DNA from 2 places in the Dendrosporobacter sp. 1207_IL3150 genome. Region 2 is predicted to be linked to the other one. Evidence: predicted binding sites of a transcription regulator. Region 2 holds the regulator's gene; the other holds the start of a gene.
What was found. Region 2 encodes HrcA, which represses chaperone genes, less so after heat shock. Its sites were predicted from a motif close to TGTTAGCACTCNNNNNNNNNGAGTGCTAACA; they were not measured.
Positions count from the first base shown of each region.

Region 1: the regulator HrcA is predicted to act here: its motif matches at 3,446-3,476, upstream of htpG (molecular chaperone HtpG).

Region 1 covers NZ_JBAIYU010000032.1:21,935-28,817, reverse strand. The annotation lists gene V6C17_RS15095 (MtnX-like HAD-IB family phosphatase) at 1-242, shown strand, start outside; gene V6C17_RS15090 (fumarylacetoacetate hydrolase family protein) at 499-1,401, shown strand; gene htpG (molecular chaperone HtpG) at 1,444-3,390, opposite strand; gene V6C17_RS15080 (hypothetical protein) at 3,822-4,004, opposite strand; gene V6C17_RS15075 (TIGR00266 family protein) at 4,165-5,190, shown strand; gene V6C17_RS15070 (CAP domain-containing protein) at 5,274-5,984, opposite strand; gene V6C17_RS15065 (hypothetical protein) at 6,262-6,579, shown strand; gene V6C17_RS15060 (YqaA family protein) at 6,857-6,883, shown strand, end outside.
Region 2 covers NZ_JBAIYU010000017.1:81,224-88,106, forward strand. The annotation lists gene lepA (translation elongation factor 4) at 1-1,482, shown strand, start outside; gene hemW (radical SAM family heme chaperone HemW) at 1,511-2,644, shown strand; gene hrcA (heat-inducible transcriptional repressor HrcA) at 2,763-3,791, shown strand; gene V6C17_RS09425 (TCP-1/cpn60 chaperonin family protein) at 3,831-5,417, shown strand; gene grpE (nucleotide exchange factor GrpE) at 5,438-6,010, shown strand; gene dnaK (molecular chaperone DnaK) at 6,047-6,883, shown strand, end outside.

The DNA of each region.
Region 1 (6,883 bases), on a different contig from region 2:
GTAGTTTTTATTCTGAATTATATGGGATCGATAAAGCACGTATTGTACAGTCCCTAAGAACTAAGTATAAGAAGATTTATTATGCAGGCGATGGCTTACCTGATTATAAAGCGGCTAGCTTATCAGATCTGGTTTTTGCAAAGAGTGAATTAGCGAACCAGCTATCTGTAAACGGTCAAAATTTTGTACCCTTTAACTGTTTTAAAGAAATAGATGAGTATTTGAAAAAGAATGAATTTTAGACAATGTCTATCTGATTTGGCCACTTATAAGTAATAAGGCTGTCATTATGCCTCTAAAGCATAATGACAGCCTTATTACTTATTCATAGGTTAAGCATTAATTTTACTATGAACAAGTGTCAGCGAAAAATATCAATAGTAAGAAAATTCCATCAAGAAGGAAAATAAAGAATATAGACGTATTAGTTAAGTAGTACATAGTAGGATTGCGCTTAACAGGACAGTGTAGGATATTATGTAAAAAGGGGATAGTGTAATGAAATTGGTTACATATGAAGAACAAGGAGCAATTCATGTAGGTTTATTGACAGAGAGTGAAACTGAGATTGTTCCAATCGCAGAGGCCGAAAGAAAACTCTTTGGATCAACGATAATTCCAGACTCTATGATAGGAATTATAAATACCGAGGCGGAAACTGTCCCGTTAATTACTGCCATAAGAGAAAAGCATGCTGACATAGCACTAAGAACGCTAGCTTTAAATTCAGTTCAATTGTTGGCACCTATTCCGCGTCCAGTCAAAAACATCTTTTGTATAGGTAAAAATTATCGCGAGCATGTTAAAGAAACACAGGCGTTTCTAAGTAATGCTGATATACCCCAATTTCCGATAGTGTTTTCTAAGGCGCCTACAGCAGTTACCGGACCGGAAGGTATAATCAAAAATCATACAGCAGTAAAGCGATTAGATTACGAAGCTGAGTTGGCTGTAATTATAGGAAAAAAAGGTAAAGAGATAAAAAAAGAAGAAGCTTATGACTATATTTTTGGTTACACTATTTTAAATGATGTGTCAGCACGTGATTTGCAAATTAGGCATGGACAGTGGCTGTTGGGTAAGAGTTGTGATACTTATGCTCCAATGGGGCCATGCATTGTTCATAAATCAGCACTGCTTAAAGCGCAGGAACTAGATATTGAATGTAAGGTAAATGATGAGATTAGGCAAAGTGCTAATACAAGCGATATGATTTTCGATATCCCAACGCTTATCGAGACAATTTCATCAGTCATTACCTTAGAGCCCGGTGATATAATTGCCACAGGTACCCCCTCTGGTGTTGGTATAGGCTTTAACCCGCCCAAGTATTTAAGTTCGGGTGATGTTATCGAGATATACATAGAGGGAATTGGTATTCTGCGAAATAAAGTTGAATAAGATAAACATAAGGACAGCCGCCCGGCTGTCCTTTACTTTATGCTATTTTGTTCCTGCCATTAAGCTTGCTACTTTTTTTGCAAAACTAATTGGATCATCAGGGGTTAATCCTTCTAACAACAGCGCTTGCCCGTAAAGCAGTTCGCAATAATCTTTGAAGGCTTCAGAATTTGCATCCTTTTCAAAGGTGTTCTTAAGAGCTTTAAAGACGTCATGTGTTGGATTAAGTTCTAGAATACGCCGAGCTTTAAACATGGATTTATCCATTTCCGAAAGGATCTGTTCCATTGAAATACTAATGCCGTTATCATCGCTTATTAAGCAGACAGGACTGCTTTTTAAGCGGCTGCTTATTTTTACGTCAGCAACTTTTCCAGCAAGCTGTTCTTTTACTGCTGTGAGTAAAGACTCATTCTCTTTGGAAAGCTCGTCGGTTTCTTTCTTGCTGTCGGAAGAAACATCATCAAGCTTTAAATCCCCGCGGCTAATTGATTGGAATTTTTTATCATTGTACTGGCTTAGTGCATCAATCGCAAACTCATCTACGCGGTCCAGCAGATAAATAACCTCGATGCCCTTTTCACGAAGTATTTCCATTTGAGGCAGACGCTCAACTGAAGAGCGGTCTTTACCAGTGGCATAGTATATTACAGACTGGCCTTCCGGCATGCGGGAGATATAGTCGGCAAGAGTGACTAATTCATCAGAAGAGGATGTTGGGAAGAGCAGAAGATCCTGAAGCTTTTCACGGCTGCTAAAGTCAGAATATACACCACTCTTAATTGCCTTGCCATATTCTTTCCAGAATCTCTCGTACTTGGCACGATCTTTAGACAACATGGCTTCTAAAGACTTTAGCACGCTCTTTTCTAAGTTTTTGCCTACTTTTTTAAGCTGGGCACTATGCTGGAGAAGCTCGCGGGATATATTAAGCGAGAAGTCGGGCGAATCCACTATACCACGGACAAACCGCAAATACTCTGGCAGTAAGTCTTTGTAGTTGTCCATTACGAAAACATTTTTAGAATAAAGCCTTATCCCCGAAGTTGCTTCTCGCTGATAAAAGTCGAAAGGAGCACGTGCTGGAACAAAGAGCAAAGTAGTATATTCTACAGCTCCTTCAACTTTAGAGTGGATAATTTCAAGCGGGTCTTCCCAATCATGAAAGAGCTCTTTATATAGATTGTTATATTCATCGGGTGTTATTTGACTTTTATTTTTAGTCCACAGAGGTGTCATGGAATTAAGGGTGCGCACCTCAGTTGTTTTGACAACTGGGGCATCTTCAATGATTTTACCCTCGGAATCTCGCTCTTTTTCCTCGTTTATAAAATTCATCTTGATAGGATAACGAATATAATCCGAATATTTCTTTACTAGATTTTGCAGAGTATATTTGTTTAAGAAGTTTTCTTCGGAGTTCTCAGGCGAACAATATTCAGCTCTTAATGACAAGATAATAGTTGTTCCTCGAGTCTCTTTTTCACACTCCTCGATAGTATATGTACCGTCGCCTATAGATTCCCAACGGACACCTTTAGCTTGGCCAGGTGCTCGGGTTACTAATGTAACTTTATCAGCTACCATAAAGGCCGAGTAAAATCCTACTCCAAATTGACCGATTAATTCATTGTCAGTAGCAGAACCTGAGTCCTTTAACTTTTGCAAAAAGGCTTTAGTGCCGGATTTAGCAATTGTGCCAATGTTTTCTATTACTTCGTTATAAGTCATGCCCATACCATTATCAGATATGGTTAAGGTTTTAGTATCTTCATCCGGAAGTAAATAAATTTCAAATTCAGAAGTACCTTCTAATAGATCTTGATTAGTTAAGGCATTAAAGCGAACTTTATCAATGGCATCCGAAGAGTTTGAAATCAGTTCCCTCAGAAAAATTTCCCTATTAGTATAAATAGAGTGAATCATCAGGTCTAATAATTGTTTGGTTTCAGCTTGAAATTCACGAGTTTGTTTAGCAGTTTCAGCCATAAAAATCCTCCTTGTTACCTTTCTTCCTAAGTAGATGATAAACTAGGAAGTTATCTATTAGCACTCTAGTCTAGTGAGTGCTAATCATATAATATCTAAATTATTTCGGAAAATCAATTAGTACAAAGGCTAATTATTGCAAAAAAATTTAAAACGACATTTGTAGGATAAACCAAAGCACGCTAAGCTTATAGGCTTAGCGTGCTTTGGATAGCTATAATCTTTATTTGCTTTTTGGAGCTATTTCTTTAGCAACTTCTAACGACGCCTTGTTACTTTTAGTACTCTTCTTTGGACCGCGGCCAGGTTTTTTATCCCCCATTCCCGTCACCTCCATAAAATTTTAGTTATTTTTCCTGAATTTAGACAATCTATTCATGGAAAATAAACTTTCCTCCCAATTGTAAAAAATGGGAGGATTTTATTTGCAATTATTCAGGTGTTTTTTCGAAACGTTGTTTTAATTGACGAGCTTTTTGCATTTTAAAGTTTTTTTGGGCAAGCTTTTCTGGATTAACGGGTTCAAGTTTATCACCATAGCGTGCTAACATATTAGCCAATTCTTCCTGTGGTAAAGTGTATGAACGAAGTTCTGATTCTGGTTTTTTCTTCATAGCCATCCCCTTTCAAGAGTAGTTTTCCCTAAAATTTAAAATGCATGTTAAGCACATGGCGTGCTGAGAATAAAAAATAATTAAACATGGAAAATAAAGGAAATCAATATATGCTGGCGAATGTAAAAATATTACATTATAGTTTGGGAGGATAGGTAAAATGCAGTGGTATTTAAGCTATGACGGTAAACAAGTCGGCCCGTTAGATGAAGTTCAGGCGAGAGAGTACTGTCGCCAAAATCTAAATGGCCTGGCCTGGAGGGAAGGATTTTCTGAATGGGTACCTATAGTTAGAATTGCAGAATTAAGTGGTTCAGAAGGCGGAGTAATGCCACCCCCGCTTGTCCGCCATAGTATATCAAGCCGTAAAGCTGATGAAGTTGACTATAAAATATACGGTTCCGAAATGCAGTTTGTTGAAGTTGAATTAGATCCTGGCGAAAGTGTAATAGCCGAGGCTGGCGCCATGATGTATAAAGAATCTTATATTTCTATGGATACAATATTTGGCGACGGCTCAAAGAATACTGGCGGAGGATTCATCAATAAATTGATGGGAGCGGGTAAGCGCCTACTCACTGGTGAGAGTTTATTCATGACCGTATTTACACACCAAGGAAAAGACAAAGCTAAGGTTGCCTTTGCAGCACCATACCCAGGAAACATAGTGCCCGTCAACCTTCTAGATATTGGAGGAAGTATCATTTGTCAGAAAGATAGCTTCTTGTGCGCTGCTAAAGGTGTATCTGTAAGTATTTTCTTCCAGCGTAAAATAATGACAGGCTTATTTGGCGGCGAAGGGTTCATTATGCAAAAGCTAGAAGGAGACGGTATGGCCTTCTTACATGCCGGGGGAACTATTGTTGAGCGAAAGTTAAAAACAGGAGAAGTTCTGCACGCCGACACGGGCTGTATTGTTTGTTTTGAGCCTAGTGTAGATTTCGATATCCAACAGGCAGGCAATATAAAAACAGCACTGTTTGGTGGTGAAGGAATGTTTTTTGCAACTTTACGCGGACCAGGGAAGGTTTGGCTTCAATCGATGCCGTTTTCCCGCCTTGCTGGGCGTATGTTAAACGCGGCTCCGCAACGTGGTGGCAGCCGGGGCGAGGGATCTGTTCTCGGTGCCGGCGTCATCGGAGGGAGCTTATTGGGCGGAATATTTGGTGATGACGATGGAGATTAACTTATATTAAGTGTTTGCTTTATATTATATGTAAAGGAGGCTGAATATCAGCCTCCTGTGAATTTAATAATTTTAATTAAAAGTTATTTGCCGATAAACTCTTGGACTACATATAATGAACCGTTAGGAGCTTGTACAACCCCAATGCCTACTTCAGAATAGGTGGAATTAAGGATATTAGCTCGGTGACCAGAACTGTTCATAAAAGCGGTTTCAGCTCCCGCTACGCTAGAATTTATTGCAAGATTTTCTCCCGCTGTTCTGTAGCCTATGCCGGCGCGTGACATACGATCAAACGGTGATAGACCTTCCGGAGTGTAGTGTGAGAAGAATCCGCGGTTGATCATATCTTTAGCATAATTCTCCGCTAAAGTAGTTAGTTTGGAATTGAACTTTAACGCTGGTAGTCCATGAGCAGCGCGATCATTGTTTAAAAGTTGAAGCGCTTGCTGTTCTTTAGTAGTAGAAACGGTTCCAGCATTACTAGACGTTGTAGTTGTTGGAGATTGAGTTTGTGGTTTAGTTGTAGTAGTAGGAACTGTACTTTTGCTGGCAGCTGAATTATTATCAGATGAGCCGCCATTATTGGAAATCGCGGAGATCAGTCCAATAGCTAACAGTCCCATTAACACTCCATTACTGGAGGATTTTTTTTCTTGCTGTACGTCTACTGATATTTCCTCAGGGGTAGCTGCATATGCTGAAGTTGCAAAGGCACCGCCGAAGGAAGTAGAAAGAACAGAAAGCGTTAGAATTCCAGTAAGAAGTCTTTTCTTAATTGTTTTGTTTATCATATAAACACCTGCCTTATTTTAATAGGAAACTAGATTATGTTTTATGTTAATTCGTGATTTTTTTCATTTATCCTATTGATATACTATTGACAGATTATGTTATATCAAAAAACACAGCATTTATATAGCTTTATTAGTCATAAGAAAATATAACCAGCCAAAAATAAAAGCGTAAAAACCTTTGGAAAGCAGTTTTTTTAATAAATATAGTACTGCTTCAAATGAAATTCTAAAAAAAGAGTGATATTGTTTACATAACAATAATCGTAAGGAGGAGATGGCCATGAGAAAATTTATACACAACGTGATTCTAGGGTTGTTGAACATAATAACAATATTTATACTGATGGCTGCTCCTGTTGTTGCTTTAATATATCTATCAAAGCCGTTAGATGCAGCAGTAGCTTTTAATGCCGATACAAGAAAAGATATTCCAGTTGATATTCAGAATAAGTTTACAAAAGAATCAAACTTATTTGATGCCGAATTAAACAAAAAATATAGTGAAATGTCCGGAACACCGACTACAATAGATATTGTAAAAAATGATAAGAAATCAGAATATGATTCAAATATTGAATCTAGACAGCCATGAAACTAGATTAAGGATGGTTTTTGAACTTGACGCTATTTTGTCTGTCTGTTAGAATTAAGCTAATCTCAATTGTTCTAAAGGGGAGTAGCTTGCTAGGATAGTGTCAACAACCGATGTGTGAGCATCTGGCACTACCGTTGGAATATTACCAATAAGCGAGACCTTTGGTATGGTTTTTACATACCATAGGTCTTTTTTTTACGATGAAAATGCTGAGATAAGTAAAATGGCTGTATTAGCATCATTTTAATTTGTTTTAAGAAAGAAGGTGACAATAATGGAAACACTAACTGAGCTGTTGCAG
Region 2 (6,883 bases):
GCAGCTCAAGGCATAGAAGCTCAAACCTTAGCTAATGTTTACTTGGCATTAGAAAATAACCTTGAAATTATCCCTGTTATAAATAAGATTGACTTACCTAGTGCTGACCCAGAAAAGGTTAAACATGAGATAGAGGAAGTAATTGGTTTAGATACGTCAGATGCAGTACTTGCAAGTGCTAAAGCTGGTATAGGTATACAAGATATTCTTGAGGCTATAGTAAGAAAAGTACCCCATCCTGCTGGATCAGTAGAGGAGCCGCTTAGCGCCCTAATTTTTGATTCGCATTTTGACGCGTATAAAGGTGTAATTGCGTATGTCAGAGTTATGAACGGAAAAATAAAGCCTGGCATGAAACTAAAAATGATAGCTACAGATAAGAAGTTTGAGGTAACCGAGGTAGGTATCTTTAAGCCATATCCTGCAAATATCGATGAACTAGGAACTGGTCAAGTTGGCTTTGTTTCTGGAAGCATCAAAAATGTTAAAGATGTAAGGGTTGGCGATACTATTACAGATGCTGAAAAACCGGTAAGTACGCCACTGCCTGGTTATCGAAAGATAACACCGATGGTATATTGCGGACTATATCCAGTTGACAGTTCGGAATATGAAAACCTAAAGGACGCACTAGAAAAACTGCAATTAAATGATGCGTCACTTATATTTGAACCTGAGACATCAATAGCTTTAGGTTTTGGCTTTCGCTGCGGCTTCCTAGGGCTGCTTCATATGGATGTAGTTCAAGAACGCCTTGAACGAGAATATAATATCGCGCTGATTACTACAGCGCCTAGTGTAATATATAAAGTTTACAAAACAGACGGATCAACCTTGGATATTGATAATCCATCAAAGCTTCCAACTCCGCAAGAGATAGATCATATAGACGAACCTTATGTTAAAGCAACTGTTATAGTGCCGAATGACTTTGTAGGTGCAGTTATGGAATTATCTCAAGAGAAACGCGGCGAATTTAAGGACATGAAGTATCTTGATACAACACGTGTTATGTTGACTTATAATCTGCCGCTAAGCGAAATCATCTATGATTATTTTGACCGCTTAAAATCTTCTACAAGAGGTTATGCTTCACTAGATTATGAGCTTATAGGATATCACACCTCAAACCTCGTAAAGCTTGACATATTATTAAACGGTGAACCTGTTGATGCTTTGTCGGTCATAGTTCATAGAGATAAGGCCGCGTATAGAGGAAGGCAGTTAGCTGAAAAACTAAAGGGTATTATACCTAAACAAATGTTTGAAATTCCTATACAGGCGGCAATCGGTAACAAAGTTATTGCTCGTGAAACTGTTCGTGCTATGCGCAAGGACGTACTTGCAAAATGTTACGGCGGTGATATTAGCCGTAAACGCAAACTGCTTGAAAAGCAAAAAGAAGGCAAAAAGCGCATGAAACAGGTAGGAAATGTTGAAATACCACAGGAAGCATTTATGGCTATTTTGAAGATTGATTAGCTAGGTGCTTCAATAGCCGGAGGGTAATATGAATTTAGGTTTATACATCCATATTCCTTTTTGCAGTCAGAAGTGTTTTTATTGTGATTTTCCATCATATTCCGGTTTGGATTATCTATATAGTGATTATATTGCCGCCTTGAGTCGGGAAATATCCGACCGGGGCGGTCTTCTATCTGATTATACCGTTGATACGGTTTTTATCGGAGGGGGAACGCCAACGATTTTGCCAGCCGGTCTCTTAGAAAACTTAATGGAAAACCTACAGAAAAACTTTAATATTTCAAGTAATGCGGAAATTAGTATTGAGGCAAACCCGGGAACAGTAGAAGAATCAAAATTGAAGTTATTGCGTAGTGCTGGTGTGAATAGAATCAGCTTTGGTGTTCAATCATTTTCTAATGATTTACTTAAAGCTATTGGCAGAATACATACAGCCGAAGATGCTATACAATCGGTTAATTTAGCACATAGATGCGGTTTTAATAATATTAATATTGATCTTATGTATGGGCTGCCAAATCAATCGCTAGAACACTTGAAAAGTAGCTTGCTTAAAGCTTATGATCTGGAAATTCAACATTTATCTGTTTACGGCTTAAAAATCGAAGAAGGAACACTGTTTGCCGATTCTTCAGAAAAAGGTCTATTAAAACTGCCTGAGGATAGTCTCGAAGATCAAATGTATGAATTTGTAATTAAGGAAAACATAAGACATGGTTATGATCGCTATGAAATATCTAATTTTGCTAAGTGTGGTTATGAATGCCAACATAATTTAAAATATTGGAATTTTGAGCCTTATGTTGGCTTGGGATCAGCGGCACACTCATTTATTAATAACACACGACAAGCGAACATAAGGGATGTCAGACAGTATATATATAGTTTAGAATCTGGTGAATTTCCTTTGGAATCGGAAGAGCGACTTGATGACAATACAGCTATAGAAGAGTTTGCCTTCTTATCTTTGCGGACCGTTAAAGGTCTATCTTTAGAAAAATTTTCAGCAAAATTCAATTTGGATTTTTTCGAAATATACAAAAATATTATTAACAGACTTGAGAAAAAAAGAGTGATTTTGATAGAAGAAGGATATGTACGACTTACGCCCCTTGGAATGAAGTACGGCAATCAAGTTTTCAGTGAGTTCCTGCGCTAAAAAAAGTAATGCTTGTGCTATTAATTGACTATCTTGACATTCAGGCAAATGAGTGGTATTTTTTTAGTAGATATTAGCACTCTATCCGGTTGAGTGCTAACAATAGGAGGTGGGAAAGATGCTTGATGATCGAAAAAAGAAAATTCTTCAGGCCATAATTAACGACTATGTTTCCACCGCAGAACCTATTGGCTCAAGAACTATTGCCCGTAAATACGACTTAGGTATAAGTCCGGCCACTATTCGAAATGAAATGGCAGATTTGGAGCTTTTGGGTTACATTGAACAGCTTCACACTTCATCAGGTCGTATTCCTTCGGCAAAAGGCTATAGGTTTTTTGTTGATTCTCTTCTTTCTAGGCCGGTTATATCGGAAAATGAGATCAGCCTAATTTCTAATTGGTATGGTGCAAAAGTGAGACGTATTGAAGAAGTGTTTCAAGAGACTGCGCGAATTATATCACGTATGACGCACAACGTTTCTTTAGTATTGGCTCCACAGTTTTCCCATTGTACATTTAAATATTTGCAATTTTTACCGCTTGATGACAGACGAGTTATAGTGGTTATTGTGACAGATAGTGGTTTTGTTGAAAACAAAATCATAGATATTCCGGAAGATACAACAGTAGAGGAGCTCCAGCGAGTAGCTGCAGCTATAAATAACAGATTGTCCGGGGTGTCGTTAGATGCAATAAAAGCATCTGTTTTAAAAGATATACGCAGCGAGGTAATACCGGACTCTAGTCTGTTCGAAGCTGCATTATCAGTAGTCACAAGTGCTCTAACCATTGATAAAAAAGAGCGGGTTTATTTAGGAGGAACGACTCAGCTATTAAACCAGCCTGAATTTAGAGATGTTGACAAAGTGAAAAACATTTTGTCAATGTTAGAAGAAGAACAGCTTCTGTGCGATATTTTACAAGCAGGAGATGGTGATGGCGTTGTAGTTAAAATTGGTCAAGAAAATAAGTACAGTGGTATAAAAGATTGCAGCATGGTTCAGGCTACGTATCAGGTTGAGGGGCAAGTTGTCGGTACTATTGCTGTTTTGGGACCTACTAGAATGGAATATGGAAAAATCATGGCTGTTTTGGAGTTTATGCATAGCCATTTAGGTGAAATACTAAAAAAATACAAGATGTAGGGGAGATATCCCCTATTACTACATACAGGAGGAGCCAGAATGAATCTAAAACAGGCTGGCAGCGGAGCTGAAGTAGATGAACGTTTAGCGGCACTTATTACGAATGCTAACGCTGTGCGGGCTATCACGGCAGCCGTTGAAGGTACGATCGGTCCTAAAGGTCTCGATACAATGCTGGTGGATCGATTTGGCGAAGTTATCATAACAAATGATGGTGTGACGATTTTAGATAAGATGGATGTTAATCATCCTGCTGCAAAAATGCTTATTAATATTGCCAAAGCTCAGCAAGCTGAAGTAGGTGATGGCACAACTACAGCTACAATTATGGCTGGTGGGCTGGTTTCAGAAGGGGTCAATCAAGTACTTCGTGGAGTTCCAGTCGCGAGAGTAATTGAGGGAGTCAAATATGGCATAGCACAAGCATTAGAAAGCATAAAGTCGCGTGCTCGCGTAATTTGCGATGTTGATGACCCGATGCTGAGTAATATCGCGATGATAGCAGGTCGTGAGAATGAAGATATAGCTGAACTAGTTGTAGAAGCTGCTCGCCTTATTGGTTTTGAAAAACTTAATGAGAAGAACTTTAAGCTGTCTGACATTATTACCGCCCATGAGGGAGCAGGTAATGAAGTTTTTATGGGTGTTATCGTTGACAAAGAAAGAATGAGCCAGGAAATGCCCCAAGAGCTTGATGACTTAAAGGTTTTAATTATTGATGATGCATTGGAACCAGAAGAAATTGGTGATGAGGCACTTAGTACCGAAGCGGGCTTCAAAAGGTTCATTGAGCTTCAAGATGAATTTAAAGTTAACGTTAGCAAAATTCTTGAACTAGGAATAAACGTAGTACTTGTAGATCGTGGTGTTCATGACTCTGCGGAAGAGATTCTTATTGATGGCGGAGTTATTGTTATACAACGGGTTAACGCAAATGATTTGCGTCGTGTAGCCGAACATGTTGGAGCGCGTATGATAAAACGCACTGGCTTAAAGAAAAACAGTGCAGATATTGAAAAATATATCGGCCATGCTGACCGAATTTACCAGGATGAAAAATTAGAGCAAGTACGTATTCTGGGTGGTAAAGGAAAGCCTATGGCCACTATCTTAGTTGGCGCAGCAACCGAAGAAGTGGTTGGCGAAAGAGAGCGGATCGCTAAAGATTCTGCTTCTAGTGTTCAGGCTGCGGTTAAGGGCGGCTATGTCCCAGGCGGCGGTTCAATTGAGATAGCTGCTGCTAGGATGGTAGAAAAATCACGCGAAAACCTTAAAGGTATGGCAGCATATGGAGTGGATTGCGTTGTTAATGCCTTGAAACGGCCATTGTCGCAAATCGTTGAAAATGCTGGTTATAATCCGCTTGAAAAGGTAGAAGAGGTAATTGCCGCCCAAGCAGAGCAAGGTATAGATTCACTGGGAATAGACTGCGATTATGGGAAAATAGCTGATATGCAAGAAAAAGGAGTTATCGATCCTGTTCTTGTTAAAATGAATGCAATAAAAGCTGCTGGTGAGGTTGCTGTGGCTATTCTTAGGATTGATACAATTATTAAGAAAAAAGAAGATAAAGAAAAGGCTTCCATGTCTGCCAGCAACACTGAGCAGGGGCTGCCTGATTTTTAATTATTTGAGGTGAGTAAATAATGACTGATAATAAGGAAAAAGATTGTAGTCAAGAGATTGTTGACGAGAAATCTCAAGCTGTCGAAAACAGTCAAGAAGTATCTTCCCAAGAGGTTTGTTTTGATTATACGGAAGTAGAGCAAATGATGACAGTAATTGAGGAAAAAAACAGGCTGCTTCAGGAACATGCTGAACGAGTTAAGAGGTTGCAAGCAGACTTTGATAACTTCCGCCGCCGCACTCGCCAAGAAAAAGAAGATTTATCTAGCTTAGTAACCCAAAATTTAATTAAAGAGCTATTGCCACTATTGGATAATTTCGAAAGGGCTATGGCTACAGAAGCAGCCCAAGATGCTGCCGCAATTAGATCAGGCGTTGAAATGATGTATCGTCAGTTTTCTAGCGCGCTTGAAAAAAATGGCTTAGAACAAATAAATGCAGTAGGCCAAACTTTTGATCCACAATTTCATGAGGCTATTATGAGGGTGGATGACTGTGATAAGCCTGAAGGTACGATTGTCGAGGAACTGCAAAAAGGCTATATTGTGCGTGGTAAAGTAGTGCGCCCTAGTATGGTAAAAGTTGTAGGATAATTATTTAATTTACATATATTTAAGGAGGCTTTAAATATGTCAAAAGTAATAGGTATAGATTTAGGTACTACAAACTCATGTGTAGCAGTAATGGAAGGTGGCGAACCTACTGTTATAGCTAATGCTGAAGGTGCACGCATAACGCCATCAGTTGTTGGCTTTTCAAAGACTGGTGAGCGTTTAGTTGGTCAGCTTGCTAAGCGTCAGGCTGTTTCTAATCCTGACCGTACTATTATTTCAGTAAAACGTCATATGGGAACTGACTACAAGGTTAGTGTCGATGATAAAAAATACTCTCCGCAAGAGATTTCAGCAATGATTCTACAAAAGCTAAAAGCAGATGCTGAAGCATATTTAGGTCAAACTGTAACTCAAGCAGTTATAACAGTTCCTGCTTACTTTAGTGATAGTCAGCGTCAAGCAACAAAGGATGCTGGAACTATTGCTGGTCTTGAAGTGCTTCGTATTATTAACGAACCAACTGCGGCTGCATTAGCTTACGGTTTGGATAAAGGTGAAGATCATACTATTCTAGTTTTCGACTTAGGCGGCGGTACATTTGACGTATCTATTCTAGAATTAGGTGACGGAGTATTTGAAGTTAAAGCTACCAGCGGTAATAATCGCCTCGGTGGTGATGATTTTGATGAAAGAATCATGAAATGGATGGTAGCTGAATTTAAAAAGGAACACGGTATTGATTTAGCCGCAGACCGTATGGCTACCCAACGTTTAATTGAGGCTGCAGAAAAAGCTAAAATTGAGCTCTCAGGTGTTTTGACAACTAACATAAACTTGCCATTTATCACTGCAGATCAAACTGGTCCTAAACATATGGATATAAACTTAACTCGTGCTAAATTTGAGGAGTTA